Regions from separate parts of the Paenibacillus sp. FSL H8-0104 genome, predicted to be linked through region 2. Evidence: riboswitches for the same ligand, from Rfam matches in the RefSeq annotation. Region 2 holds a riboswitch; the other holds the start of a gene.
The links. Region 2 has a riboswitch for glycine ahead of gcvT (glycine cleavage system aminomethyltransferase GcvT). Riboswitches for the same ligand answer to the same signal wherever they lie in the genome.
Positions count from the first base shown of each region.

Region 1 (15,758 bases), 4.8 Mb from region 2:
GTTCGTACTGGTACTCGCAGCATGCGGATCGAAAAATGACGCTGGTACAGAGGGTGCCGCAAGCAATGGATCAGGAGAAGCTGCTACTGAGCTTAGCGGTAACATTCTGGCAGTCGGATCGACAGCATTGCTACCTCTGGTAGAACAAGCTGGACAGAAATTTATGGCAGTTGATGAATATAAGAACGTAACGGTTCAAGTTCAAGGTGGCGGTAGTGGTACTGGTTTGACACAAGTATCTGACGGACAAGCTACAATCGGTAACTCTGATGTATTTGCAGAAGAGAAACTGGAGGACGAAGCCAAAGTAAAAGAATTGGTTGACCATCAAGTAGCAGTAGTAGCTATGGCGCCAGTTAGCAACAAAGATGCAGGTGTAGAAGATTTGACGAAGCAACAACTGATCGACATCTTCTCCGGTAAAGTAACAAACTGGAAAGACGTTGGCGGCGCGGATAAAGCAATTGTTATTGTAAACCGTCCGAGCAGTTCCGGTACTCGTGCAACTTTTGAGAAGTATGCATTGGGTGCAAAAATGGGTGATATCCAAGGTTCGATTCAAGAAGATTCTTCTGGTAACGTAAAAAAATTGGTATCTGAAACGCCAGGTGCTATTGGTTACCTCGCCTTGTCTTACTTGGATGACAGCTTGCAAGTGTTGAAATACGAAGGTGTAGAAGCAACAGTTGAGAACGTAGAAGCAGGAACTTATCCAGTATGGGCTTACGAGCACATGTACACAAAAGGTAAGCCAGATGCAGCAACACAAGCATTCCTGGACTACATCTTGAGTGACGAAATTCAACAAAACGACGTGACAGAACTGGGATACATTCCAATGTCAGGTATGAAAGTAAAACGCGATGCAGCAGGTAATGTGGTTGAGTAATCTTTGAACTTGCGCATACAGCGAAAGAGGCGGACTTAGGTCCCGCCTCTTTACGCGGTTTGCTCTAAAATAATCCCATATTTTGCATTAATTCTACTATAGAAGGATGGTTGTTATGGAACAGACCGAAGGGGGAACGGTAATGAATAACAAGTTGAAACCGCGCCGGCCCTTAAAAGAGAAACATTATTGGGAAGAGTGGACGGGACGGATCTATACGTCGATTTGTGTCGTTTTCCTGATCGTTGTCATGTTTTCCATTGTTTATTTTGTAGCGTCCAAGGGACTGTCCACATTTTTCCAAAATGGAATAAGCATCAGCGAATTCCTTGGTGGAAAAACGTGGAATCCGACCGGAGAACCTGCGTTCTACGGGGCATTACCGTTCATCACAGGTTCTTTCATTACAACCTTGCTTGCAGCATTGATCGCAAGTCCGCTTGGCCTGTGTGCAGCGCTCTTCATGACAGAGATTGTCCCGGGTAAAGGCAAAAAGATCTTGCAGCCTGCGATTGAACTCTTGTCCGGAATTCCATCCGTTGTATACGGATTTATCGGTCTGAGCGTCATCGTACCTTTGTTGCGCAGTATCTTTGGTGGAACAGGCGTCGGGATTGCAGCCGGATGTCTTGTTCTCGCGGTAATGATTCTTCCTACGGTAACAAGTATTATGGCAGATGCATTGTCCGCGTTGCCAAAAGGATTGCGTGAATCCTCCTATGCACTCGGTGCCACTCGCTGGCAAACCATCTACCGTGTCATTATTCCAACAACTTTGCCAGCTTTGTTGACAGGTGTCGTTTTGGGTATGGCCCGTGCTTTTGGTGAGGCACTTGCTGTGCAGATGGTTATTGGTAATGCACCGCATGTTCCAACATCCTTGCTCGAATCAGCTTCAACATTAACAAGTGTAATTACACTCAGCATGGGTAACACCACGATGGGTTCTGTTCATAACAATGCACTGTGGAGTATGGCGCTTGTCCTGTTGGTGATGACATTTGTCTTCGTCATTCTGGTTCGCCTGCTTGAAAGGAGAAACCGGGTATGAAAATGAAGGCAAAGACGGTAGATAAAATTGCAACATCCGTTATCGTTGTACTAGCCCTGTTCATTGTTATTCTATTGCTCGGTCTGCTTGGCTTCATCATGTATAGAGGCATTGGACATATTAGTTGGAACTTCCTTACAAGTGCACCACAGTTGCTTAAGGGTGGCGGCGGGATTGGTCCACAGCTCTTCAACTCCGTATTCTTGCTTGTTCTGACCTTGCTTGTTACCATTCCACTCGGATGGGGCGGCGGGATTTACATGGCGGAATACGCCAAACCAGGCAAGATTACCAGCTTCATTCGTCTGGTCGTTGAAGTATTGTCATCATTCCCATCCATCGTTATCGGTTTGTTTGGTCTCTTGCTGCTAGTAAATCAATTTGGTCTTGGTTTCTCCCTGATCTCGGGTGCCTTGGCTCTGGCGATCTTTAACTTGCCACTGATGGTGCGGACTACGGAGCAGGCCTTCCGTGCCGTTCCGAAGGAACAGAAAGAAGCAGGTCTGGCGCTTGGACTGTCCAAGTGGAAGATTATCACTTCGATTCTGCTACCTGTGGCATTGCCGAGTTTGATTACGGGTACGATCCTGGCATCGGGCCGGATCTTCGGTGAAGCAGCCGCGCTGATGTTCACCGCAGGTATGAGTAGTCCACCATTGGACTTTACAGATTGGAATCCGACGAGTCCACGATCACCGCTTAATCCTTTCCGTCCGGCAGAGACACTTGCTGTCCATATCTGGAAAGTAAATAGTGAAGGTATTGGGCCAGATTCCAAAGAAGTGGCAGCAGGGGCATCCGCCGTGCTTGTCATTCTCGTGCTGGCGTTCAATCTAAGTGCACGCTGGATCGGTCGGGTTGTATTCCGCCGCATGACAGCTTCGAAATAAGGAGGAACCAACATGGCCATACCTTTTGGTACGGAACAGTTAAGCATATATTATGGACATTTCCAGGCGGTCAAGCAGATTAGCCTGACGTTTCCTGAAGCAAGCGTAACGGCTCTTATTGGGCCGTCTGGTTGCGGTAAATCCACGTTCCTCCGTTCGCTGAACCGGATGAACGACGAGATTGCCGGTTCCCGTACAGAGGGACATATCTGGATGGACGGTAACGATCTGAATGAGCCTGGAACCGATGTAATCAAGCTTCGCCAGAAGATTGGCATGGTGTGGCAGAAGCCAAATCCTTTTCATAAGTCCATCTACAACAATATCGCGTTTGGCCCCCGCTACCGCGGTACGAAGAGTAAGAAGGCACTGGATGAAATTGTGGAAAAAAGCTTGCGCCGTGCTGCGCTCTGGGACGAAGTGAAAGACAGACTGCATGAGTCAGCTCTGTCTCTCTCTGGCGGACAACAGCAGCGCCTGTGTATCGCTCGCGCTTTGTCTGTTGAACCACAGATTCTGCTGCTCGATGAGCCGGCATCTGCACTTGACCCGGTATCTACGGGTAAAGTTGAAGAGTTGATTACCGAGCTCAAGAAGGAGCTGCGGATTGTTATTGTTACCCATAACATGCAGCAGGCGGCACGCATCTCGGATTATACAGCTTATTTCTATCTGGGAAGCATGATTGAGCACGGGGATACAGAGCATATTTTCACGAACCCGGACAATCGTCTGACGCAAGAATATATTATGGGTCGTTTCGGTTAATTGGATCATGGAGTGTCACATAGAGCAACAGATAGAGAGATTAAGAGATAAATAGAGATTAAAAGAAAGCACAATGCCTGGACGGTTGTTCGGGGGTTGTGCTTTTTTAATTTATAATTTTAGTGGGATTTTCTGTATGCGGGATAAACATTATGCTACGATATTTAGTGTGAAGAGAACGTTTACATGACTTCGAAGGAGATGTTGATAATCACTACGGATCAGATGTCTTACGACCATATGGCAGCTCAGATTATACAGAACTACACTATTGAGAAACCTGTCGTTTCATATATTCGTCATAATGAGAATCTGACATATCATGTCGTTGATGAAGCAAGCGGGCAGAAGTATCTGCTACGTATCCATCAAGCCGCATATGCAAGTATGACCGGCATTCAGCATACGCTTCCTGCGCTGGAGGCAGAGATGAATCTGCTTCATGAGTTAAATGCAACGACAGCATTGCGCGTGCAACATCCGGTACGCAATGCATCGGGTGAATGGGTCACGCTATGGACAAGTGAGGCAGGGAAAGAGATTTGTTGTACGGTACTGGAGTGGATTGAGGGAAGGGACATCCAGCAGGGAGAACGCCTGACAACAGAGCAGATCTATGATCTTGGGGCACAACTGCAGATGCTTCATCAATATGGGCGTGAGCAGAATCAGACAGATCGAACAAAGGTGCGTCCGGCATATGGCAATAGCCATGAGAACTTGGTCATGCTCGGGCAGCTAGAAGAAGGCGTCCGACTGGGGATTTTTACAACGGAAGACTTCGATCTGCTTCGTGAGACGTTTGAGAACATTAATGAGCAGTTAGAAACATACCCGCAGCACGCAGGGACATGGGGGATCATTCATGGGGATATTACTCGCAACAATCTGCTGATAACGGAGCAGGGGATTTCCATGATTGATTTTTGTCTACACGGTTATGGTTATTATCTTTTTGATGCCGGAGGGGCAGCACTTATGTTCAATCGGGAGGAACGTGACATATTTTTATCCGGTTATACCCAACAGATCGCACCACTGACGGATCGTGATATCCGGTTAATGGAAGGGTTTATGTTGATCTTTACACTGGGTTATTATGCCTTTCAGATGGCGAATGAGTCGAGGCACGAATGGATGAAAGATCGCATGCCGAAGCTATGCAGCAAGTATTGTAGACCCTATGTACAGAACGAGAGCATCTTCTATGAGTTATGAGGTGTTTCCTTTTCTAGGAGCTATAACTTAGGATTAAGATTGTGAATATTACCTGGGCGTCCTGAACAATCGGGGTGCTCTTTTTGCATGCATTAGATAACGATCTTAATGGACATTTATGAAGAAAGTATAAACTCTGAGGAGAGTCAACTTTTCTTAGCTACAATATAGTCATGGGAGGATGAAGCAGCGATGAGAGACAGCGAGAATATATTGCTGGTGGAGGATGATCCGGAGATTGCCCGTATTTTGAGAGATCATCTACGTCATGAGGGTTATGGGGTAACTTGGGCATCAAGCGGTTTGGAGAGCTGGGAAGACTTTAGGGAGGGAACCTATCAATTAGTCTTGTTGGATCTGATGCTACCGGAAATGGATGGGTTCACGGTATGCAAAAACATTAGACTGATCAGCGATGTTCCGCTGCTCATGATGAGTGCTCGAATCGAGGAAGAGAGCAAAGTCAGGGGGCTTGGGCTGGGAGCTGACGATTATATTACGAAGCCCTTCAGTCTAACGGAACTTACAGCTCGCATTAAATCTCATCTGAATAGGTACCGCAGATATCAGGGCGTAGAGCCGGATTCGACAGATAGACAGTATAACGATGGGTTATCGATTGATTATTTGAATCAGCGCGCACAGGTTCATGGAGAACATGTGGCACTAACCAACAAGGAATGGGCTTTGCTCATACTGCTTGCTTCTCATCCTGGCCGGGTGTTTACCAAGGCGGAATTGTATGAACATGTCTGGAGTCAGCCAGAGGCGGGGAACTCGAGTACCGTCACAGTTCATGTGAAGAGTCTTCGGGCCAAGCTTGGTGACGAGCCCCATCATCCACGCTGGATTCAGACGGTGTGGGGCAGTGGTTACCGGTTCGTGGGGGAGCCTGAGGAATGAAGTTGAAGTACTGGTTAATGCTTGCCTTCCTCATTGTAATGCTGCTGCCTGTCGCTGCTGGGTGGGCGCTGTACTCCCTGTATAACTATTACAATGATCAGCGTGCCGTAACGGAATATGTAGAGTTGTCCGGACAATTGGCTCCTATTGAACTGGCTTTATCTGACCCGGGACTGTACCAGCTGCAATCGCCTGATGCTTTCGCTGCACTCTCTGAATTGGAGAATGGTCGGGTGAACTTTGCTCTGTATTTACCAACAGGGATCCGGGTGTACACATCAGAGGGGAGTACATGGTCTGCTGGAGCTTACACCGTTGGGGGGGCGGAGCTGTATCGTAATTTGTACAACTTACAGATTCGTCATCGTACATTCTCGTTGAAGAAACCCGTATGGGAAAAAGGTGAGTTGGTAGGCATTTACGAAATCGTCATGCTGCGTGGAGATTGGCTGGAAGGCATTTCCTTGCGGACAACCTGGGTCATGGGTCTCACTGCTACTTTCTTTATCCTGTTATACGGAACAGTGCTGTGGTTGCTATCCCGAAAGCTCTTTCGGCCGATGAAATATCTCATAGAACGAATGGATGCTTTTGCACGGGGAGAGGCTGCTACGGATGTGGTACCTGTTCGTCATGATGAAATGGGCATTTTGCTCCAACAGTTCGATGCAATGCAAGACAAGATCAGACATACTCAGGCCGATGTGGAGAGGGAGCAAAAAGAAAAAGAGCTCATGATCGCCTCGTTATCCCATGATCTGAAAACACCGTTGATGTCCATTAGTGCCTATACGGAAGTACTTAACGGTGATCGTCAACTGAACCGCCTTGAAAGGCAGGAATATCAGGATGTGCTGTTCGGAAATGTGGAGCGGATGAAACAGATGATTAGTGAACTTGAGATGTATACGGCGCTGGGTTCCAATGAATCGGAGATGGCCATGGTTAAGGTGGAAGGTGGAGAGTTTTTTGATATGCTGCTTGGGAGCTATGAGGGACTTGCCGAGCGTGGCCAGATTGACGTGAAGATGGATGTCCGCACAGATCAACTGTACCGAGTTCATCCGGAACAACTGATGCGCCTGACAGATAATCTGATAAATAATGCACTACGCCACACAAGGACGAACGGTGTAATGGGACTAGGGGTTATTGCTTCAGATTGGGAGCTTCCTGAATGGATTATTCCTTCGCTTAGAGCTGAATTGGATAACTACAGGGCGGGAGCAACATTGATCATAGTACAAAACGAAGGTCCTGCTATTCCTGAAGAACAGCTCATTCGTATCTTCGAACCCTATGTTCAACACCAGAATCAGGAGGAGAAGACATATGCAGGTGGTTCGGGATTGGGATTGAGTATAGCCAAACGGGTTGCAATAAAGCACGGAGGGGATATGCGCATGTGGTCATACGAAGGATATGGAACGCTGGCAGTATGCCGATTGCCTGAACATGGAGAATGTAAACGCAGAGAGTGTGGATAAGATGATGAAAAAAGGATGGATGATGCTGGGTACTGCTGTGTTGGCAGGCGCCCTGCTTGGAGGTTGCGCGGAGAAGGATATGCTGTCTATGTCAGGAGATGAGATGATTGAGAAGGTTGTCTCAGCAGAAACAGAACCCGCCTCGTATTATGCGGAAGGTGTGATGAAGATATGGGCGGATGACAAGCTGACTAACACGATGCAAATTAAGGAATGGGTAGATGGTGAAACCGGACGAAAGCGCACGGAAACATCAGAGAATGGCAATGTCAGTTACGCAGTTAATGATGGAAAGAAGATCATCATATATGAAAAAGAAACAGGGGCAGCATATTCCATGGATGCATCATCCGTGTCACAACAACCTAATCAAACCCAGAAGCAAATATTGCTCGATCAACTAGAGCGGTTACGTACTACGCATGATGTGAATATGATGGGACAGGAGAAACTTCATGGACAGGACGTCATTCATATTGAATTGACACCAAAAGAAGAAGGCGCATTCTCCATATCTTCAGAGTATTGGGTAGATCCCAAAACGTGGATGATTGTCAAAGTAAACAGCGCGTATGGGGATGGAAAATCAGAAATGGTCTATGATCCGATTCAGTATGACCCTGAATTCACAAAGGATACTTTCGTGATTGATATCCCTAAGGAGGTCGATGTGAAGGACTTGAACGATATGATGCAGAATTCCGAAGTGACCCTAGATGAAGCGGAAAAAGCGTTGGAACAGCCGTTCCTACAGGACATGAGTGGAGAATTCGAACTATCACGGATCGAAATGTCTACATCGCGCGGTGAGCTGAGCAGAGATGAAGTAACCTTGTATTATGTAAGTAACGACAAGGTAGAAGTCAGCCTGACGGTATTCAAGATGCCGGAAGAAAATGTGGACGATACACTAATACCGGATGAAGCCGAGATTAAGGTTCGTAACACCGAGGGTTCATATATGAAGAGCATTCGGAACATATCATGGAGTGAGAATGGCTTACGGTACTCCATCATGGGTGAAAACGAAGGATGGACAAAGGCAAAGCTGCAAGCTTGGGCGGAAGAACTGACCCTTCCCAATCCGTCTAGATGAGCTAAAGAATAATAATAAGGTTGCCGCAGAAACGAAGCGGCAGCTTTTTTTGTATATTCTCCTTTTGGTGTGGTGGATATCTATTCGATCTCCTTTCAGTCCATTCCAAAAAGGCAAGAGGGCAACTTCACGTTTACAGTTCAATATGCATATTTATAGGAGACAATCTTGATTTGGTGATGGAGGCAGGAGAAGGGGGCATCGCAGGATGGCTGTTTTATCAACAGGGCCAATTGAAAATAATATAGTGGTGGGAAGCGGCGAGCGTCCTACACAGAGAATTACAGTGAAATTAGACAATCGGAGTCTCACTAGTTTCTCTACCGTTCTGGTTCAAGGCTATTATTTGAATGGCGTTCGCACACTATACGTTGAGGAATTGTTTAATGTTTTGCCTAACCAGGTTATAACAAAAGACTATTATGCAGATTTGGATGCATTTGAGTTTATATTTACCACAGGTGATGATGCGGAGGATGAAGTTCAGATTTCCGTATGGGGGAAAAACGAGAACGGTCAACTGGTAACGGCACATCGTTTGGTGTCTGAGGAATTGTTAGGAGCGAACCCCGGTCTAGTCGGGGTAACGGGTGCGACTGGAGCTACAGGGACAGCAGGGGTTGCGGGAACAACTGGTCCTACAGGGGCTACAGGTGTTACAGGACTGACAGGAGTTACTGGTCCTCCTGGAGGAACTACGGGATCGACGGGAGAGACCGGTGTCACTGGGACCACGGGGGAGACAGGATCTACCGGAGTGACAGGAGTCACGGGCGCTACTGGAAGTACGGGGACCACAGGAGAGACAGGGCTTACCGGAGTGACGGGTGTTACTGGGAGCACGGGAGAAACAGGAACGACTGGGGCTACAGGTGCGACAGGCGTAACGGGGGCGACCGGAGTTACTGGAGATACGGGAGCGACAGGACTGACGGGAACGACCGGAGTCACTGGTGTTACAGGTGCAACGGGAGTAACAGGGGTGACCGGAGTCACTGGTGTTACAGGTGCAACGGGAGTAACAGGAACGACAGGAGCCACTGGTGTTACAGGTGCGACAGGAACGACAGGAGCCACTGGTGTTACAGGTGCGACAGGGACGACCGGAGTTACTGGAGATACGGGAGTGACAGGACTGACGGGAACGACTGGAGTCACTGGTGTTACAGGTGCAACAGGCGTAACAGGAACAACAGGAGGTACTGGTGTTACAGGCGCGACAGGCGTAACGGGTGCGACCGGAGTTACAGGTGCAACAGGCGTTACAGGGACGACTGGAGTTACTGGAGATACGGGAGCGACAGGACTGACGGGAACGACCGGAGTCACTGGTGTTACAGGCACGACTGGAGGTAGCGGGGTTACAGGTGCAACAGGCGTAACAGGGGCGACTGGAGATACTGGTGTTACAGGTGCAACCGGATTGACGGGAGCAACAGGAGTCACTGGTATAACAGGTGCGACAGGCGTAACGGGGACGACGGGAGTCACTGGTATAACAGGTGCGACAGGCGTAACGGGGACGACGGGAGTCACTGGTGTTACAGGTGCGACAGGTGTAACCGGAACGACTGGAGATACTGGGGTTACAGGTGCGACAGGCGCAACGGGAACGACCGGAGTCACTGGAGCAACTGGTGCGACAGGCGTAACAGGGACAACCGGGACGGCCGGAGTAACGGGAGCAACGGGAACGACCGGAGTCACTGGAGCAACTGGTGCGACAGGCGTAACAGGGACAACCGGGACGGCCGGAGTAACGGGAGCAACGGGAGCGACCGGAGTCACTGGGGTTACAGGTGCGACAGGCGTAACGGGGACGACCGGAGTCACTGGTGCTACAGGTGCGACAGGAGTGACGGGAACAACCGGGACGGCCGGAGTAACGGGAACAACGGGAACGACCGGAGTCACTGGAGCAACTGGTGCGACAGGCGTAACAGGGACAACCGGGACGGCCGGAGTCACTGGGGCTACAGGTGCGACAGGCGTGACCGGAACAACCGGGACGGCTGGTGTAACGGGAGCAACGGGAACGACCGGAGTCACTGGGGCTACAGGTGCGACAGGTGTGACGGGAACAACCGGGACAGCCGGAGTAACGGGAGCAACGGGAACGACCGGAGTCACTGGGGCTACAGGTGCGACAGGTGTGACGGGAACAACCGGGACGGCTGGAGTAACGGGAGCAACGGGAGCGACCGGAGTCACTGGGGCTACAGGTGCGACAGGAGTGACGGGAACAACCGGGACGGCTGGTGTAACGGGAGCAACGGGAACGACCGGAGCCACTGGGGCTACAGGTGCGACCGGATCAACAGCAGCTTCTGCTCCTGCGGATTCTTCCTTGTTTGCTGATAGCCAGACCACGGCGTTGGGTCTTTCATTAGTAGCTGAAACGACGATTCAGACACTTAATGTACCTGTAGTGGCAGGTCAACGCGTGAAAATCGATAATAGTACACAAGTAGCAATAGTTGTAGGGTCTAACTGGAGTATTGCGTATAACATTAATCTGAGACGTAACGGAGTTTTAATTAATCAATTGCAACTCTCACGAACCGGTAATGCTTCGGGAACGTTGAGGTTTCTTTCCTCCAACACTTACGTGGATACATCCCCGACTACAACGACTAATGCATACACGATAAGTATCCAATTTACGACAACTAGCAACGTCACGAGTGCCTCAGCGGAAGTGAGAAATCTGAATGCTATTCGTTTCAGTTAAAATAGACATCGAACTTATGATAATTACACGTTACTTTTGTTGACATATATGATGTTGTACATTACTCTATGGGTATACTTGATCAAAAACTTAGAAATGTACCAATTCGAATCGAATTAAAATAATACAGCGGATGATAACGAGCGGGAGAGACCTGGGTTAGCCGAGCAATATGGCTAGTGTTCAGGCACCGAAGGAGCAAGCTGCTGCGCACCCGGCGCAGTGGTTAATCTCTCAGGTAAATGTACCATCGTTGGACGCAACTCTGGAGAGTGCGCGAACTGCGCCACCCAAGGGGTATATGATCAGTCAGACCGGTGAACTTGTCTGTAATCGCAGGCAATTGCACCTTGTCGTGAGACACTGCTGATCGTGAAACTCTCAGGTATCGAGGACAGAGAGAGGGCCTAAGGCCTTCTTCTGTCCTTTTTTGATGTCATCATATCTAAATAAGGGACATTGTGGATGAAACTCCTGGATCGAAATGACGAATACATTTTACAAATATGAATCATGATTAATAATGGAGGGTTACAAGTGCGATTTAAAGATGTTTTCTCAATTATTGGTCCATCGATGACGGGGCCTTCAAGTTCACATACAGCTGGTGCGGCAAGGTTAGGAAGAATTGCTCGTCAGTGGCTAGGATGTACGCCAGATCGTGCCCGGCTGACCCTGTACGGTTCATTTGCAGATACGTATCAGGGGCACGGAACAGATCTGGCACTGATCGGCGGTCTGCTGGATTATGTCACAGACGATCCGCGTATCCCGGATGCAGAGCAATACGCAGAGGAAGCGGGCATGGAGGTTGAGTTTTATACAAGTGGCCTGCCTGCTCCTCATCCAAATACGGTCAAAATTGAGTTGTGGCATGGAGAACGTGCCTGCTCCTTAATCGGTGCATCCATTGGTGGTGGAAGCGTATCCGTGCATTCGATGAATGATTTTCGTGTTCAGATTAGTGGTGAGTTTCCAACACTCGTTCTGCGACATGCGGACAAAGCAGGGGTGCTTGCATCGGTAACGTCCACGATCAGTTCATCCGGGGTTAACATCGGGTATATGCAGGTGGACCGGAAAGCCCGTGATGGCGAAGCACTTACCGCGATGGAAATGGATGGTGTGCCTAATCCTGATATGCTCAAGCGTCTAAAAGAGCTGGACCATGTGCTGGACATTCGTGTCATTGATTTGAAGAGAGGAGTTGATTCGGATGCGGTTTAAACATTTGCACGAACTGAATACGATCTGTACAGCAGAATCCAAAACCATTGCTCAGCTGATGATCGAGGAGCAGGTTCAGGAGACCAATACACCGGAAGCGGATGTTGTGAAGCAGATGTCTGAATATTATCAGGTGATGAAGGAAGCGGTACGCAAAGGGTTAACGGAAGATACGACATCACGCAGTGGATTAACCGGTGGAGACGGCAAAAAAATGGCCGAGTACATTCGCAAGGGTGAGACTTGTTCAGGAGATGCTTCCGCACTTGCCATGGCGTATGCCCTGTGTGTGTCTGAAGTGAATGCCTCCATGGGCCGGATCGTGGCAACACCAACAGCCGGTTCCTGCGGCATTATCCCGGGTGTTTTTATCAGTTCACAGGAGCGATTTGGCTGGACGGACGAACATTTGGTGAACGGGTTGTTCTGTGCGGGAGCGATTGGTTATGTTATCGCCAACAATTCATTTATCTCCGGCGCCGAGGGTGGCTGTCAGGCGGAAGTGGGTTCCGCTATCGGCATGGCTGCGGGTGCCATGGTTGAACTGCGTGGAGGTACACCGGAACAGGTCGTTCATGCCGTTGGTTTGGCGTTAAAGAATACACTGGGCCTTATCTGCGATCCGGTCGCAGGCCTTGTTGAAATCCCGTGCATCGTCCGTAATGGACTGGGTGCAGTTACGGCGCTGGCTGCGGCTGACATGGCCCTGGCCGGAGTGCGTAGTGCCATTCCGTCAGACGAAGTCATCGATGTCATGCTGGAAGTAGGCAGTGCAATGCCGAGCCGCCATCGGGAGACAGCCCAAGGTGGACTGGCCCAGACGCCAACCGGCCGCAAAATGATGCAAAAGCTGGCTAAACCGAAGGCAAAGCGTGCAGAGCCTGAGCAGGAGTCGAAACCAGCGGATTCTGACATAACTACAAGTGGGGCGGACAATGCTCAAGTGGACAAGGGTACTCAGGTTTAAGCTGAACCGGGACCACCGATATATAAATCAGTGACATTATGATGTATAACGGCGAATACAAAATTACAAAACAAGCGTCCGCGAACCCGAATCCGGGTTATGCAGGACGCTTGTTTTATGCTGCCAGATGAAGCGAAGTTAGGATACTTATATTTGACTTCAGATGAATGTGTATTATGACTCTAGTTCTGGCTCACAGCCGTACTCAGTACGGCATATCCATACGCGGGCAGTTCAATGGCGAGTATGCCATCTTCCTTGGCAGTACGATGGTTTCCACCGAATAACTCGGTCCATTCCTCGTCACCAGCCTCCAGCTCGACAATAGCCGTCTCTTCTGATCGATTGAACAGAACCAGAATGCGTTCCTCCTCATTTTGTCGCTCAAATACCAGTTGGCTGCCATCGGGACGAGCCTGCAGGAAACGAACGGTGCCTTCTGCACGCAGGGCAGGATGAGCATGACGTAGGGAGATCAGTTTCTGATAAAAGTTAAACAGCTCTCGGTCTTGCTTCGCTTCATCCCATTCCATGCATTTACGGCAGCCCGGATCATGTTCGCCGTCCATGCCAATCTCGTCTCCGTAATAGATGCACGGAGCACCCATATAACTGAACTGGAATAACGCAGCCAGCTTCATCTTGCGCTGGTCGCCTTCACACAGCGTGAGCAGCCGCGTGGTATCGTGGCTGTCCAGCAAGTTGAACGCCACTTCGCTGGCCTGAAGCGGATAACGGGATAACTGTCGCCCGATGGAGTTTGCGAACTGTTCGGCGTGCATCGTATTTTTCACAAAGAAAGCATTCACGGCATCGGTAAACGGATAGTTCATGGACGCATCGAACTGGTCGCCTTGCAGCCAGGAAGAAGACTCGTTCCATACTTCGCCCAGAATGTAGGCATCCGGATTAGCCGCTTTGACTACACGGCGGAAATCACGCCAGAATGCATCGTCCACTTCGTCTGCCACATCCAGCCGCCATCCGTCCGCGCCCACTTCCTTAATCCAGTACTCGGCAACCTCCAGCAGATAGGCCTTAACCTCGGAATTCTCCGTATTCAGCTTTGGCATGTGCGCTTCGAATCCGAAGGTCTCATACGTTGGAATGCCGTCCTTCACGTCCAACGGGTATTCGTGTACATGGAACCAGTCCTTGTATTTGGATTGTTCTCCGTTCTTCTGCACATCTACAAACGGCGCAAATGTCTTCCCGGAATGGTTGAACACAGCATCCAGAAGTACGCGAATTCCACGTGCGTGGCACAGCTCGACCAGTCGTTTCACGGTATCTGCGTCACCAAAGTGCCGGTCTACCCGCAGGTAGTCTTCTGTATCATATTTATGATTGGTAGTGGCTTCGAAGATGGGTGTGAAGTAGATCGCATTAATGCCAAGATCGCTGATGTAATCCAGATGGTCGATCACGCCCTGAAGGTCACCGCCGAAGAAATTGAAAGGTGTCGGCTCACCACCCCACGGCTCTACCTTTTCCGGACTAATATCCGGGTTGCCGTTGGCGAATCGTTCAGGGAAAATCTGATAAAACACCGCGTCCTTAACCCATGCAGGGGGTGTGAATACAGCTCCGGCATGAATATAAGGGAACTGGAACATACGGCCCGGGTCGTCTGGTTCTTTTTCCTGGAAGTCCGTCTCGGTCATCCAGATCTGTTCGTCTCCGTTTTTGAGCAGAAAAGAGTACTTCAGTCGGTGGTAGGGAGGTTTCACCTCACCCTCGTAATAATCGAACATGGAGTCAGAGGTAAACTTGGTTAAGGGAACCAGCGCTTTGGTTGCATCCCACGCATATTTATCCCCGGTCAGGGCATGTACCTCGGTCAGATCATTCTTTTTGGCACGCAGGCGCAGATGGATTGTATCTTGGTCATAGGCATAGGCCCAGTTTCGTTTCGGTTGATGATAGATGGCTTCCAGCAGCATAATGAAATTCCTCCCGTCAGGTGTAGAACTTGTATGTACTTGGTAGACTTGATTAATATGACATTCCCCACGTTAATGGATAAGCTATAATTAGCATGTGTGGTAACGTAAAGGCTTGAACATTGTTTCAATAAGACATGAATTCATATGTTATAGACAGCTTTTATCATGATGATGCTCAGATATATCATTAACCCAATGGGGGCAGAAAGGAAACGAATATTCGGATGAAAACCAAACTGTTATATATTGAAGATGATACGGAAATTGCGACTTGGGTCAGAGCCGATCTGGAGGAGCGCGGTTATGAGGTGGTATGGCTCGGCAGTGGTGAAGGTGCAGCGGAGGCTGCTGTCGGTTGTTCACTCATTATTCTTGATGTCATGCTGCCCGGGCTGGATGGATTTACGGTGGGCCAGCGGCTGAAAAAAGAACATCCCGCGGTGCCCATTGTCATGCTCTCGGCCAGAACGTCCATTGACGACAAGTTGCACGGTCTTGATTTTGCCGATGACTATGTGACCAAACCATTTCACCCCGATGAACTGGCTGCCCGGATTGAAGTACAACTGCGTAAGGCAGGAACAG
Region 1 covers NZ_JBBOTC010000001.1:529,762-545,519, forward strand. The annotation lists gene NST38_RS02520 (phosphate ABC transporter substrate-binding protein PstS family protein) at 1-889, shown strand, start outside; gene pstC (phosphate ABC transporter permease subunit PstC) at 1,005-1,940, shown strand; gene pstA (phosphate ABC transporter permease PstA) at 1,943-2,830, shown strand; gene pstB (phosphate ABC transporter ATP-binding protein PstB) at 2,843-3,598, shown strand; gene NST38_RS02540 (phosphotransferase enzyme family protein) at 3,785-4,816, shown strand; gene NST38_RS02545 (response regulator transcription factor) at 5,009-5,719, shown strand; gene NST38_RS02550 (sensor histidine kinase) at 5,716-7,206, shown strand; gene NST38_RS02555 (LolA family protein) at 7,175-8,302, shown strand; gene NST38_RS02560 (hypothetical protein) at 8,511-11,033, shown strand; glycine riboswitch at 11,168-11,292, shown strand; glycine riboswitch at 11,297-11,433, shown strand; gene sdaAB (L-serine ammonia-lyase, iron-sulfur-dependent subunit beta) at 11,571-12,260, shown strand; gene sdaAA (L-serine ammonia-lyase, iron-sulfur-dependent, subunit alpha) at 12,250-13,227, shown strand; gene NST38_RS02575 (alpha-glycosidase) at 13,410-15,170, opposite strand; gene NST38_RS02580 (response regulator transcription factor) at 15,398-15,758, shown strand, end outside.
Region 1: it holds a riboswitch for glycine, as region 2 does, so the genes downstream of both, sdaAB (L-serine ammonia-lyase, iron-sulfur-dependent subunit beta) here and gcvT (glycine cleavage system aminomethyltransferase GcvT) in region 2, are expected to answer to the same signal.

Region 2 (15,758 bases):
TTTGCTGACTCATCTTCGGTTCGCCCTTGAGCGTGTTCGGCGTGGAGACAAAGTGGAGGAGCTTCATAAGTTGGATTCCCTGCTTAAGTTGGAGTATCCCGAAATGTACTCGCTTGCATGGAAACTGACCAAAGTGATGGAGAAAAGACTGAAACTGCCGGTTTATCCTGCGGAGGTAGGTTATCTGACCATTCATCTGCAAAGACTGAATCAGCGGAAGGAAGAAGAGAATAAGTGAGGTCATTCCAGTGATGGAATGTGGAATTTATTTTTTTGGTGTAAAGGCTTGCAATAGATTAGAACTGGTGCTACAATGGTTTCCGTAATCAAGCAACTGAATAAACATAAGCGACGTGTTACTGACTCGATCAGGCATGAGTTAATTAAAGTGTGATTGTTCTTTCCTTGTACAGGGTATGCTATACCCCAAGGTTGGCACAGTTTACTTTGTTAATTCATGCCTTTTTTGTGTTCCCTTGCTTGCATCACAACATATAAATTAGACGAAAGGGAGAAACGACGCGATGTTCAAAAAGCTTTTTGGTGTATTGCAAAGAGTAGGTAAAGCTCTCATGCTGCCTGTAGCCATTCTACCTGCGGCAGGTTTGCTGCTCGGAATTGGTAACATGCTGGTTAATCCAGATTTCTTGCAATATGTAACGGCGCTCGACACCCCTTGGGTGAACTCGATCGCAACAATTATGATGAACGCAGGTCAGATCGTATTTGATAATCTGGCATTGCTGTTCGCCGTCGGCGTAGCTGTCGGATTGGCTGGTGGCGAAGGCGTTGCAGGTCTTGCAGCGATCATCGGTTACCTGGTCATGAATGTTACATTAGGATCTGCAGTAGGTGTTACTCCGGCAATGATCGGTGAAGTACCGGGTTATGCCAGCATCTTGGGTATCCCAACATTAAGTACAGGCGTGTTCGGAGGTATTATCATAGGTATTGCCGCCGCGCTGTGTTACAATCGATTTTTCAAAATCGAACTGCCGTCTTACCTCGGTTTCTTTGCAGGTAAACGATTTGTACCGATTATCACATCGGTAGTATCCCTTGTAATCGGGTTGCTTCTTGTGATTATCTGGCCTCCGATTCAAAATGGACTGAATGCTGTATCTCACTTCATGGTAGATACAAGTCCGACCTTGTCGGCATTCATCTTCGGAGTTGTGGAACGGTCATTGATTCCGTTCGGTTTGCATCACATTTTCTACTCCCCATTCTGGTTTGAGTTTGGTGAGTATGTGAATAAAGCCGGAGATGTTATTCGTGGGGATCAGAAGATTTTCTTCAGCCAGTTACGTGATGGCGTTGCTCTCACAGCAGGAACATTCCAAGTTGGTAAATTCCCGTTCATGATGTTCGGTTTGCCAGCAGCGGCACTTGCGATGTACCATGAAGCAAGACCGGAGCACAAAAAATATGTTGCAGGGATCATGGGTTCAGCTGCGCTAACCTCGTTCCTGACAGGGATTACAGAGCCACTTGAGTTCTCGTTCCTGTTTGTGGCACCAATCCTGTTTGCAGTACACTGTATCTTTGCAGGTTTGTCTTTCATGACCATGCAAATTCTGGGTGTAAAGATCGGTATGACCTTCTCCGGTGGGTTCATTGACTTCCTGATCTTCGGGATTATTCCGAACCGTACACCTTGGTGGGACGTTATTATTGTCGGATTGGTTCTTGCGGTGATCTATTACTTCGGTTTCCGGTTTATCATTCGCAAATTCAATCTCAAAACACCAGGACGAGAGGATGCAACGCCTGAAACCGAATCTGGCGGAGGCTCTGGTTCAACGGATGACCTGCCACATAACATTCTCGAAGCTTTCGGTGGCAAGGAAAATATCAAACATCTGGACGCTTGTATTACTCGTTTGCGGATTGAAGTTAATGAGAAATCCAATGTGAAAAAAGATCGTTTGAAACAATTGGGTGCATCTGGTGTACTTGAAGTGGGTAATAATGTTCAAGCCATCTTCGGAACACGTTCCGACACGATCAAATCTCAGATGCAGGATATTATTGCAGGACGAACTCCAGCACCAACGCCAGCAGCTGCCAAACCAACTCCTGAAGAGGAGAAGGCACAAGGTGAGCAGGGAGAGCGCATCGTTGCTGAGGATATCGTCATGCCAGTCAATGGTGAATTGCTGGACATTACAAACGTACCTGATCCGGTCTTTGCTGAGAAAATGACAGGTGATGGATTCGCAATTTTGCCACATGATGGTACGATAACTTCTCCTGTCTATGGTAAAGTGTTTAATGTATTTCCAAGCAAACATGCCGTGGGCATCATGTCCGATGGTGGCAAGGAAGTGCTTGTTCATATAGGTGTTAATACGGTGAAGCTGAAAGGTCAAGGCTTTAACGTACTGGTACAGGAAGGTGATCTGGTATCGGCAGGTCAGCCGATTATGGAAGTGGATCTGGAGTATGTCAAAGCAAACGCTCCTTCGATCATTTCACCAGTTATTTTCACTAACCTGCCAGAGGGCTCCACAGTAACTCTGAAGAAGAGTGGAGTGCTGAAAGTTGGCGAACAGCCAATCATTGAGATAAAATAAGAAGTGTTACGACGATGGCAAGCAAGTGTAAATATATGCAATGCCTAAACCAAACTACTGAAAGTGAGATGATTGTAATGCAACAAACATTCAGAATTACAGACGAAGATGGTATCCACGCACGTCCGGCGACAGCCCTGGTTAATACAGCAAACAAATTCAAAGGTGCAGAATCCTTTGCAGAAGCTAACGGTAAAAAAGTAACTTTGAAATCCATTCTGGGTGTTCTTTCCCTGGGATTGGAACAAGGCGACACTATCAGCATCATCGTTGAAGGCGAAGGCGAAGCTGAAGCTCTTCAAGCTTTGACTGACGTTATGGTTAACGAAGGGTTGGGCGAAATTAATGCTTAATGTCTCCGGGATCGCGGCTTCGGCGGGTATTGCTATCGCCAAGGCGTTTATCTTGGAGCATCCTGATTACTCTGTAGAAAAACGCCAAATTAACGACGTTGACGCAGAGATCGCGAAACTCGACTCAGCTCTGGGTAAATCCCAGGCTGAGCTTGAGGCGATCAAAGAGCGTACTTTACAAGAGCTTGGCGAGAAAAAAGCAGAGATTTTTGCTTCGCATTTGCTCATTTTGAATGACCCGGAACTGATTGATCCGGTTAAAGCTAGAATTGCGGATGACATGATCAATGCAGAATTTGCTTTGAACGAAACGGCATCACAATTTATCTCCATGTTCGAGAACATGAAGAGTGCATACCTGCAGGAACGTGCAGCAGATATGCGTGACGTTACCAAACGTGTGCTAAATCACTTGCTTGGTATCGACTTCATGAGTCCAGCTGAGATCAATGAAGAAGTGATCGTGCTTGCGGAGGATCTAACACCTTCCGACACGGCTCAATTGAACCGCCAATTTGTTAAAGGTTTTGCAACTAACATTGGTGGACGTACTTCTCACTCGGCGATTATGGCTCGCTCTCTTGAAATTCCGGCTGTTGTTGGAACCAAGGACATCTTGGCTCAAGCGAAACAAGGCGATATGATTATTGTTGACGGTCTGGATGGTCACGTATTGGTTAACCCTACTGATGAAGTTATTGCTGAATACCGTGCCAAACAGGAACAGTATGATGCACAACGTGCAGAGTGGAGAAAACTTCGTGATGAGCCAACGGTAACGGTGGATAACGTTCATGTTGAACTTGCAGCCAACATCGGTACACCAAATGATGTAACGGGTGTTCTGGAAAACGGCGGCGAGGCTGTAGGCCTGTACCGTACCGAGTTCTTGTACATGGGCAGAGACAAGCTCCCTTCCGAAGACATTCAGTATAATGCTTACAAAGCGGTACTGGAAAAAATGGAAGGTAAACCTGTCGTTGTTCGTACACTCGACATCGGTGGAGACAAAGAGCTTCCATATCTGGATCTGCCAAAAGAAATGAATCCATTCCTCGGCTTCCGCGCAGTTCGTCTGTGTCTGGACCGTCTGGATATCTTCCGTACACAATTGCGTGCATTGCTGCGTGCAAGCGTACATGGAAACCTGCGTGTCATGTTCCCAATGATCGCAACACTCGGTGAATTCCGTGAAGCAAAAGCTGTCTTGCTCGAAGAGAAAGAGAAGCTGGTTGCTGAAGGTATTGCTGTTTCTGACAGCATTCAACTCGGAATCATGGTCGAAATTCCTTCGACTGCAGTTCTGGCGGATCAGTTTGCCAAAGAAGTGGATTTCTTCAGTATCGGAACGAACGATCTGATTCAATACACGATGGCTGCTGACCGTATGAACGAACGAGTGGCTTATCTGTACCAGCCTTACAACCCAGCCATTTTGCGTTTGGTTAAAATGGTTATCGATGCAGCGCATCGTGAAGGCAAATGGGTTGGCATGTGTGGTGAGATGGCAGGAGACGAAACAGCAATTCCATTGTTGCTTGGTCTTGGATTGGATGAGTTCAGCATGAGCGCAACCTCCATCCTGCCAGCTCGTAGTCAGATCACTAAGCTGTCCCGTGCGGATATGCAGGAACTGGCTGCTAAAGCTCTGGATATGCAAACGGCTGAACAAGTCGTTGAATTGGTTCAAAGCATTCAAGCGTAATTTTGCCGGGGTTTCCTCCGGATTTGAGGTTTTTTCTTTTTCCGATAATGAGCTGCATTGATGCAGCGATTTTGCCGGTATCCGCGAATCATTGTGGATATCGGCTTTTTTTGTTATAAATGTTGAGAAATACTCTAACAGGATGATGGCGAGCTGTAAGAGTGGCATCTTTAAAGGGGAAGGCAACACAAAAAGCTCTTGCTGATTGGAACATCAGCAAGAGCCTTCGTTATAACAATGATTTGATTAACTGCACGCGCAGTTCAGTACAGGTTTGCGGGCGGCGGTAGTCTCATCGAGTCGAGTAACCGGTGTGCCATAAGGTGCGTTCAGGACTAATTCTGGTGTCTCTTCCGCTTCTTTGGCAATCCGTATCATCGTATCAATGAACCCATCCAGCGTTTCTTTACTTTCGGTTTCTGTCGGCTCGATCATGATGCATTCTTCGACGTTGAGCGGGAAGTACACCGTTGGTGGATGATATCCAAAATCAAGCAATCGTTTGGCAACGTCAAGTGTACGCACACCATATTGCTTCAAACCCCGACCAGACATGACGAATTCATGTTTACATACGCCTGGATATGGAATCTCGTAGTAAGGGGCGAGACGGGCCATCATATAGTTGGCATTCAGTACCGCACATTCAGAGACACGGCGCAAACCTTCCGGTCCATAAGTGCGAATGTAGGCATAGGCACGTACCAAAATACCGAAGTTGCCGTAGTAGGCTTTCACCCGGCCAATGGATTGATCTCCTTCACAATCGAATGCATACATACCGTCATCATTTTTAATTACCATTGGCTTAGGCAGGAACGGAATCAGGCGATTCTTCACACCAACTGGTCCGGCGCCAGGTCCACCACCGCCATGAGGTGTACTCATCGTTTTGTGCAGGTTCAGATGCACCACGTCAAAGCCCATATCACCCGGACGGGTAATGCCCATAATGGCATTCGAGTTGGCTCCATCGTAATACAACAAGCCACCAGCCTGGTGTACGATGGATGCAATCTCCTGAATGTCTTTCTCGAACAAACCAAGTGTATTCGGGTTTGTCAGCATCAATGCTGCCGTATCCGAACCAACAGCTGCACGGAGCGCGTCCAGATCGACCAGTCCATCTGCGCGGGATGGAATCGTCACAGTTTGAAATCCTGCAACGGTAGCACTTGCCGGGTTGGTCCCGTGAGAAGAATCGGGCACGATGACTTTGGTACGTTGTTCGCCACGAGCTTCGTGGTAGGCACGAATCATCATAAGTCCAGTCCATTCTCCATGGGCACCAGCGGCGGGTTGCAAGGTCACAGCGTCCATACCTGTCAGACCTGCAAGGTCGTTTTGCAACGTATATAACAGTTCAAGAGCACCTTGAATGCTGGATTCATGCTGGTACGGATGGATTTTGGCAAAACCGTTATAACGGGCAACATCCTCATTGATCTTCGGATTATATTTCATTGTACAAGAGCCCAGTGGGTAGAATCCGTTATCTACACCGAAGTTGCGACGGGATAGCGCAGTATAGTGTCGAATAACATCTACCTCGAACACTTCCGGCAGTGCCGCTGCTTCCGAACGGAGCATTTCCCGGGGAATCAACGTATCCGCAGCCTGACGAGGAACGTCACATTCTGGCAAGGAATAAGCGACACGTCCCGGGCTGCTGAGTTCAAAGATCAATGCTTGCTCCGGTGCAGGGGATAAGGTCTGTGCGTTGAATTTTTCTGTCACAGATTGAGCCGAAGTGGAGACAGAGGTACCTGTTTCCGATTGTCCTTGTACCGATGTTGTCGTTGTCGTCGTTGTCGTTTCCTGAGTCACAGCGATCCCTCCAATGCTCGTGCGAATTCGTCAATCTCTTCCTTACTGCGTCGTTCGGTAACAGCAATCAGCATATGTCCGGCAAGCTCCGGGTAATCACGTCCGAGTTCGTAACCACCAATAAAGCCCGCATCCAGCAATTTCAACTGAAGGGCATCCACGTCGGTTCCTTCAGGAAGCTTAATAACAAACTCATTAAATGTTGGTGCATTAAAAGTAAGGCTAACTCCAGGAATCGCAGTTAATGTATTGAGGGTGTAATGACTCTTTTGCAAATTCAGATCCGCGACATCGATCATGCCCTGTTTACCCATGATGGACATATACACAGATGCGCTGAGTGCAAGCAAAGCCTGGTTGGAACAGATATTGGATGTCGCCTTTTCGCGGCGGATGTGCTGTTCACGTGCTTGCAGTGTCAGTACAAAACCACGCTTGCCGTTGCGATCCGTTGTTTGGCCTACAATTCGGCCAGGAATTCGGCGCATATGAGGCTGGGATACGGCGAAATATCCGCATGTTGGGCCGCCGAGTGAAGCGGCGATGCCGAGGGGCTGCGCATCACCTACAACGATGTCGGCACCCAGCTTGCCTGGGGCTTCCAGCAGACCCAGCGATAGCGGGTTTGCACTTACAACGAGCAGGCCCTTGTGCGCATGCACGAGGTCGGCAGCCTGCTTCACATTTTCCACAGCACCAAAGAAGTTCGGACTCTGGATCATGACAGCAGCGGTATCGTCCGATATGGCGGCTTGCAGGGCATCCCAATCAGTGACGCCATCTTTATAACCAATCTCGACAATCTCCAGACGGAGTCCGTGCGCATACGCCTGCAATACCTGACGGGCTTCCGGATGAACGGTACGGGATACGATGAGCTGTTTGCGACGAGTTGCCGCTGCGGCCAGGTTTCCTGCTTCGGCAAAGGCAGTTGCGCCATCATACATACTGGCATTCGCTACAGCCATACCGGTTAATTCACAGATGTAGGATTGAAATTCGAAAATGGCCTGTAGTTCACCTTGGCTGATCTCAGGCTGATAAGGTGTGTAGGCAGTGTAAAACTCGGAACGGGAAATGACATGATTGATGACGGAAGGAACATGATGATCATATATGCCAGCGCCGAGGAAGCTGGCGTGTGTTTCGAAATTGGCGTTGGCGCCGGCTTGTTTGGACATGTGACGTGTCAGCGCATATTCATCAAGTTTGGAGGATACGGGCAGCTCGCCCTGATAACGAATCTCTTTTGGAATGTCCTGAAACAGATCCTCCAGCGTATCCACACCGATGGTTGCGAGCATGGCGCTCTGATCTTGTTCAGTCATGGGAATGTAACGGTGCTTGCTCATGCTTGATCAGCTCCTTGAGTAGGTGTCTTCGACGTACGTGTCCGTTTATGAAAAGGGGTCTTCACGACCTCGGCTTTTAGTTTCTTGCCGCGGATCTCAATCTCAAGCGGGGTTCCCAGCGCAGCGTATTTGCTGTCGATGAGGGCAAGCCCCAGATTACGCTTCAATGTAGGTGATTGCGTGCCTGTTGTCACTTCACCAATCTGTACGCCTTCGGCGTAAATCGGATAGTGGGGGCGGGGAATACCGCGCTCCAACACTTCGATGCCGACCAGTTTGCGGGCGGGCCCGTCAGTTTTTTGCTGTAACAAGGCTTCGTGTCCGATAAAAGGTCCGGCATTCAGCTTCACAAACATGCCAACACCAGCCTCAAGCGGAGAGATAGTTGCCGACAATTCCTGTCCATACAGAGGGAGCTTTGCTTCAAAGCGCAGTGTATCCCGAGCACCGAGGCCTGTCGGTACAAGTCCGTGACCTTCACCGGCTTGCATTAACCCATTCCAGACCACAGCGGCCTGATCTGCAGGAACATATAGCTCAAAGCCATCTTCACCGGTATAACCGGTACGGGACAACAGTAATTTTACTCCACATACTTCAGCATCCTGCACAAAACGAAACGGTTCAATCGAGCTTACATCCGTATCTGTAACTTTCCCGATAATGTCTACAGCCAGTGGACCTTGCAAGGCGAGTAGCGCCGTCTGCTCCGAATCATTGGTCATGCTTACGCCGGGGATCAAGTGCTCTTGCAGCCACGCCCAATCCTTGTCGATGTTGGAGGCGTTAACCACAAGCATATAATGCTGATCTTCCAGCTTATACACGAGCAGATCATCCACCACACCGCCATCTGGATAACACATCAGGGTGTACTGGGCTTGACCGGGAACCAGCGTGGTCACATCATTAGTCATCATTTGTTGCAAAAAAACTTCAGCCTGCTCACCCTGTACAGTGAATTCGCCCATATGGGATACATCAAACAGTCCAGCACGCTCGCGTACCGCTTCATGTTCTTTCTGGATTCCGCTAAATTGTACGGGAAGCTCCCAGCCTCCAAAATCAATGCACCGTACGCCTTCATATTGCTGATATAGTGGGAAGAGTGGTGTTCTAAGCAAATCAGACATCAAATCACCTCGTCATGGGCCGTCAGCCGGCCGGATATACAATCGTGGATCAATGAACCAGGGTATTTTTAAATTTTCAGCTAGATATTTTCATCACATAAGTATGGTAAGGCAGCTATGGCAGCGCCATTCTACATCCTGTTTTTCGTTTTTTGGGAAAAAGGAAAAGGACAGGCCAAAGAATCGGCATGCCAAGTAGCACGCTGTATTCTAAGGCTCTGTCCCTTGTACCTGAGAGTTACCCCGCTGCGTTGCGCAGCAGGTTTCCCCTTGGGTGATCATAACGCCCGCACAGGGCGAATAGATGCTCTCCAGAGTTGCGTCCCGTAAAAGTCCTTTTGCCTGAGAGATTCACCCCCGCTTATCGGTGGTTTACTCCTTCGGCGTTACCTCATGTACATCCCGAATCGGGTGTCACGGGTAATCTCTCCCTTTACATTCATCCGCGGGTATAACATAGTCCAATAAACACATTTACTCCTCTCATTAAAACGTGAATCCACTACTGATGTCAAGAACGATATCATAGATAATGATTTAAAACCGAATATTTAATTTAGTTTTTAACTTATTGTTCGTGTATTTAAAAAGACTACGCTTACTATTCTAATATTCACCAGTATATGAAGAAAGAGTGTAATCCGGTTACAGAATTTAGAGGTATTCAGCAAATAAATTGTGAGGTATCTTGACATTTGATTCAAAAATGTCATACGCTATGTTCTGGGAAAAAGGTTAAGGTCAAAGAACGCATGTACTCATTAATGAAAAGCGAGGCGGATATCGATGAGCGAATTGAAAAGTGATTTCCTGTACAGTGAAGAGCACGAATGGGTGCAAACCGTAGGGGAGGATACTGTACGTATTGGCATTACCGAGTTCGCGCAGCATCAGCTGGGTGACATTGTGTTTGTGGAATTGCCTGACCTTGAAACCAATGTAAAAGCAGAGGACAGCATTGGAACGATCGAATCGGTCAAAACGGTGTCGGACTTGTTCTCTCCCGTCACTGGTTCAATCATTGCGGTGAATGATTCGTTGCAGGACTCCCCTGAACTTGTGAACAGCTCTCCTTACGAGGAAGGCTGGATGATTGAGATCCGTGTTGAGGGAGATCTGACAGCAGCATTGTCTACATTGATGAATGCAGACGCGTATCGGAAACATACGGAAGCCCACTAAAACGAAAAACCTTAAGAAAGCCTTCTTCTAAATGCTTTCTTAAGGTTTTTCTCGTCGATATTTTCTGATTGTTGAATTTTGAACCTGGAGATTTATAGCTCTTGGATAAAAAGGAGGTTTTATGTACGGATGATATCGTTATCAAAATTTCTTGGAGCATGCAGAACTAAGGTTACGTTATGGTTTCAAATGTCTTAGTTACCCTTATCCAAACTTGTGTCCAACTAGTTTGGTAATACTTATTCCTTCTAAGAATATTGAACCTCGTTACAAGACAGCGAACAAGATAATAGTAAAAAAGGTATACAAATTGATGTACTTTAGACTTTAAAGTTTTCGTATTAAAGAAATCTAATTATATACATATAGGTTATTCATCCTAAATTATTGAAAATAAGTTGAAATTAATTAAATGTTGAAATATAATGGTTTTTGTTGGAGAATATTAAGTTGAGTTAATTTTTTATATTATATTATATTTGGAGGTACATATTAAATGAAAAACATGTTAAAGAAAGTCGTAATAGCTTCAATGCTAGCAACAGCCGCCTATCCATTATTTCCTGTTAACACAAATCTAGCTTCAGCTAATAGTGATTATATTGGTGATGTTTCCCAACCAAAGTATAAAACCATTGCAACCTATTACATGGATGCAAATACGGTAAAAGATTTGGCAGCGAATATGAAGAGGTTTTCAAGTAATTCTGCAATCTTAGTTGAAACAATCGCTCCAATGATAGCTTCAAGGGTATCTCCTGTATTGGGGGGGTATGTTAGTGCAATTTCTCTAGCTACAGCACTGAGTGTCAACTCTCTACTTTCAGACGAAGTGATTTTTGCAGCGAGTCGTAATTTGAGAGTGAAAGTTGAGATACAGGATCTTCCTTATCATACTTCATACTCTGTGAGAACTATTTTTACTGCAGTCTATCATTAAATTTAATGATTTTATTAGACACAAAGGAATGAGTATAGTTATAGCCCTGTCATCAAGTAGACAATAAAAAAGAAAAAATTAATTAAACGGCGGCTTTTTTCTGGAATTTAACCAGGGAGAGGTCGCCTATTTTATCTTGGACACCTTCCTTGTTGCAAAACGAAATATATTCCGTAATCTGGCTCGTTGTTTTCTCTAGATTCAGAGGCTTATCTATATACAGTTTTTCCTTCCTTTAAGTGTGAGAAAAAGAACGAAACAAGGATTGTCAAAGCAGTTCTCACGTTGGGAATGGCTCCGCGTCAGCGTCTTCTCTTTAAGCGACTTGGTTTAGTCTTGTGTTGTATAATAAATCCACTAGTTCGTATGGAGCAAGGGTGTTCCACATTGCAGTTTCTTCAACGTGTCAGTCATAGGTTTTAGTTCATTTCCCTCGGAGAGTTCCCATGCCACAATTTCGTTGTTTATACAGATCTATCTCAAACGAAAGATAACATAGCAAACTCATGACTAATTCGGACCTATGTGATATCCGTCACGTGCTTTGCCCAGGAGAGCGCGACCTTCCCGATTTAAGACATCACGGAACGAGTCAAGGAATGAATCTGAAATTATCTGAATAAGCGGCGCGCCTTCTTGTAATAGGCCACGAAGTCTCTTTTCCTAAAGCGGTTCGGATATGTTTGTAGCCGAATTAAGGATAAGCCGGTAAATGCTTAACATGTGTGCTTTCAGGTCTGCATCCCGGTCTGCTCGTTTCTCTCTGAGGGCCAAGTTTCTTCCAATTGTAATAACCTGCACGTGAAATTTCAACAATCCTACATAGCCAAACCACCAAAGAACCCACGTGCTTATTTCTTGATTAAACTGACACCGGGCTTTAAAATTCAGCTTCCCTCCCCGTGCAAGTCTGAGCTTTTTTTAGATATTATACCTGCGTTTTAAATAGACGTTTTCTTCTACGCTACTAAAATTCTTCTTCGTCCGACTTTCACGCTAATCCTTAAAACTTTCTCCGATTTGGCTTTTACGAAACGATGTGATGATCCAACTCTCATTTAATCCCAATCTTATTCTTCCTCGCCCAGACGATCCGCTTCTTTTATCGTCGTTCTTCGCTGGCTTTAAAAAATACCCTCTGGTTTCCAGTGTTGAGTTGATTGTAACATGACTTGTTTTTTCACTGTCTACCATGAGGGTATAATACCATATGTGCAATCAGGTTCATTCTTTTAGTTCTAACCTAGTAAACGGTATTAAGTGATATTGAGACAGCGTTGACATATGCACGATTTTCGGCGCTGCTCTGCCGGAATACGGTCAAACACACCCTCGGGGAAAGTAGCCCGGTTACACCAGCATTCCGAATGAGGATGTCCTGCGGCATAGGAACAGCGATTAGCTTCCCCGCATAATGGGCAGACAAGAACATCGATATGGATGTGCTCTTGATCGTCTTGTTCTGCAGACATTCAGTTCTTCCCTCCCTGTGCAATAGCTACGAGCTGAAGTTGAACATACTGGTCCCAGTATAACAGAAATGTGCCGGTGATTATGGATTTCACTCTGTATATATGACTTCCAGTTCACCACATCTGTTTCTCTCATCGGCTACTCTTCAGACGGTAATTCGATCTGTAGGCCTTCCACATGTTTGCGTCCCATCAACTTACGATTCTTACGATTTTCCTTTGTTTCTAGCACAATGTCCAAATCATAATTGTCACCCGGATAAAGCTCATTGGCAGATATATGCAGGGTCAGGCGTTTCTTATGGATTTTGACTTTGCGTCCCCGTAACATGACCCCGATATTTCCACGGCTATCCTCGACATCACAGACGATGCCCGACTGATTGAGATAGGCCGCATACACCCGATCCCCTTTGCGAAAATTTTTGGCAGGAGCAGGAGAATCCGACTCTCTGGTTGTTGTCTTTTTGTTGAGACGGATTGGATCTTTTGACTGTTTCGACTGGTTCTTTCTGGATAACTCTGCTGGGCTGACTGATTCTGTACCAGAACGAGCAGGCGTCAGGGCCTTAGTTTCCGAAGGAGGTGACGTGAATCCTAATGTACGATCTCTCGAAATACTTTGATCGGACAGGGACTTGGATCGCTCGATAATTCGCTGTGGCATGCCCAGCTTCAATGCAATGGAATAGGCGTAACTTTCACCAGCTTCTCCGATACGCAATCGATACAGCGGCTTGAGAGAAACGGTGTCAAATTCCATACGGGCATTTTCGAATCCTGGCGTGGCAGTTGCAAAATGTTTGATTTCACCAAAGTGTGTTGTCGCCACAACGGTTGCTCCGCGGCTGTGAAGTTCCTCCAGCATGGCGATGGACAGTCCGACACCTTCACCGGGATCTGTGCCGGAAGCCATCTCATCAATGAGCACCAGCGTCGACGTATTGGCCTGTTCCAGTATGCCAATCATATTGCGAATATGTGCAGAGAATGTACTGAGCGCTTGTTCCATACTCTGTCCGTCACCAATATCAACCGCTACCTCGTTATAAACGGCCATCTCGCCACCTTCTTCCACCGGAATAAGCAAACCGGATTGCATCATCAGGGTTAGCAAACCTAGCGTTTTGAGTGCGACCGTTTTACCCCCGGTATTCGGGCCAGTAATAATGAGCGACGAATACGTTCTGCCGATTGCAAAATCAAGTGGAACCATGGAAGAACCCATGAATGGATGACGTGCACGTTGAAGGCTGATGTGGCCTTGTTTATTGACTCGAACGGTACGCCCATCCATGGTGGCCGCATATTTGGCTTTGGCAAACAGGAAGTCCATTACACCTACCGTTTCGGTGTTCAGAGCGATTTCACGGTTATACGATTCGGCCAGAGAGGTTAAATCACCGAGAATTCTCATCTCCTCTCGGGACTCCTCCGCTTGTAGAGCGGCCAATTCCATCTGTAAACTTACTAATTCAACAGGTTCGATATATACGGTTTGCCCGCTCCCGGATTCATCCAGTACACTGCCTTTCACCTGTTTACGGAACTCTTTCTTAATGGGCAGGACCGTTCTTCCTCCCCGTTGGCTGATGACATGTTCCTGCATAATGGAGCGATGTTTACTCACCAGAGAATCAAGCTTTCGTTTCATGCGCTCCTCATTCACCGTCATTTTTTTACGAATTCGAATCAATTCTTTGCTTGCCTGATCCTGAATGCGTCCACTATGGATGCAGCGCTCGATCTCACTCAGCAAAGGTTCGATCAGAATCATGGATGCTGCATAACGACTGACAGTGGGAGCGGCCCCGGATTTGCCCTCCATGTATTTCATAAGTTGTGCACAGCTTCGCAGGAACTGAGCGAGATGACTGAAGTCGCGTTCACTGAATAGATAACCGGTGCCAAGCAGATCCATAATGGTTTCCATTCCGTCGAGTGAAGGGAGGGGGATGCTGGCCCCGAAGCGAATCAACGCAGCAGCTTCTGCTGTTTCTTCCAGGCGAATCTCGATCAGGTGAGCATCTACCATCGGTTTTAGTTCTCTCGCATAACGTTTGCCCAGATAAGACAGGGCGCAGTCTGCAACATTTTTTTGAATTTGTGGATAGCTCAAACTGTTTAATGTGTTCTCATTCATGCGTAATCTCTCCTTGAATTTGAATTGGGATTTCAGTTGACGCGCTGAAACATATTCCTGGAAAACGCAAAAAGGGCGGAGAATGAACAAACGTCATTCTCCGCCCTAAACGTATGGGAAAGCAAAGTCCACTACAGGTCTATATTAAAAAATCCGCGCTGAACTCAGCGCGGAAATAGACCCGGACAATTACAATCCCGGAGGCGATTTATGATATCCGCTGTTCTTAACTAAGTACAGGGATCTGGCGCATCATGAAATACACGTATGCCATATGGGCACAAGCGCAATGAAAGGCCAAACTCCTGAATATGAAACTTGGTTAGTTAAGAACATTCACCGACATTAAAAATCTCTCCTTTGATTGAGGAATATGCAACCAATATAAACTGGAAATTGGTTTGAAGTCAACCTTTAGAATAAATGAGTGGACTTGAATAAGAATGGGTTTTAAAATAACAATAGTAAATTAATCCAATGAAAGCGATTTATTTTAATAAACATACGTATAAAGGAGGATGCTCTTCTTGCCGAAGTATTTACTGCGTTTGCTCTGTTTTACCCTGATCCTCGGAGCCCTTCCGGTCATTGTTATTGGTTCGGTCTCGTATACGATTGCATCACGTGACATTGAACAGAAAGTGCGTGAGAGCAATCTTCAGATATTGCATCAGACCCAAATGAGGGTGGAACAAGTTCTGCGCAGCCTGCAATTATCATCCATCCAGTATGTTAATTCGCCCTTGGTACTACAAGCGATGAAGAAACCACTAGACAGCAGCGAATTCCAAGAGATTCGTGATCTGACCTCAGGTTTTAACAACTTGCAAGCGGTTACGAACATTGACCAAGCCTATCTGGTCAATCTGGATGAAGATTGGGTCGTTTCGATGCGTTCTTTTGGCAAATTGGATGATTTCAGCATTCGAGACCGAATTGGCTCCTACCTAAGTTATACCAACAGCCTGTTCTGGGTCACTCAGAATGCCAGTTCAGCCAAAGAAAGTGTACCTGTGTCAGCAGGTATGGGTGAACTAACACCCGAACAGGCACCTGCTCTTATATCATCGGATAA
Region 2 covers NZ_JBBOTC010000001.1:5,335,342-5,351,099, reverse strand. The annotation lists gene glcT (glucose PTS transporter transcription antiterminator GlcT) at 1-238, shown strand, start outside; gene ptsG (glucose-specific PTS transporter subunit IIBC) at 525-2,576, shown strand; gene NST38_RS23535 (HPr family phosphocarrier protein) at 2,654-2,929, shown strand; gene ptsP (phosphoenolpyruvate--protein phosphotransferase) at 2,922-4,634, shown strand; gene gcvPB (aminomethyl-transferring glycine dehydrogenase subunit GcvPB) at 4,881-6,371, opposite strand; gene gcvPA (aminomethyl-transferring glycine dehydrogenase subunit GcvPA) at 6,458-7,813, opposite strand; gene gcvT (glycine cleavage system aminomethyltransferase GcvT) at 7,810-8,946, opposite strand; glycine riboswitch at 9,163-9,263, opposite strand; glycine riboswitch at 9,267-9,389, opposite strand; gene gcvH (glycine cleavage system protein GcvH) at 9,733-10,128, shown strand; gene NST38_RS23505 (hypothetical protein) at 10,625-11,068, shown strand; gene NST38_RS23500 (cysteine-rich CWC family protein) at 12,325-12,540, opposite strand; gene NST38_RS23495 (endonuclease MutS2) at 12,680-14,683, opposite strand; gene NST38_RS23490 (AraC family transcriptional regulator) at 15,211-15,758, shown strand, end outside.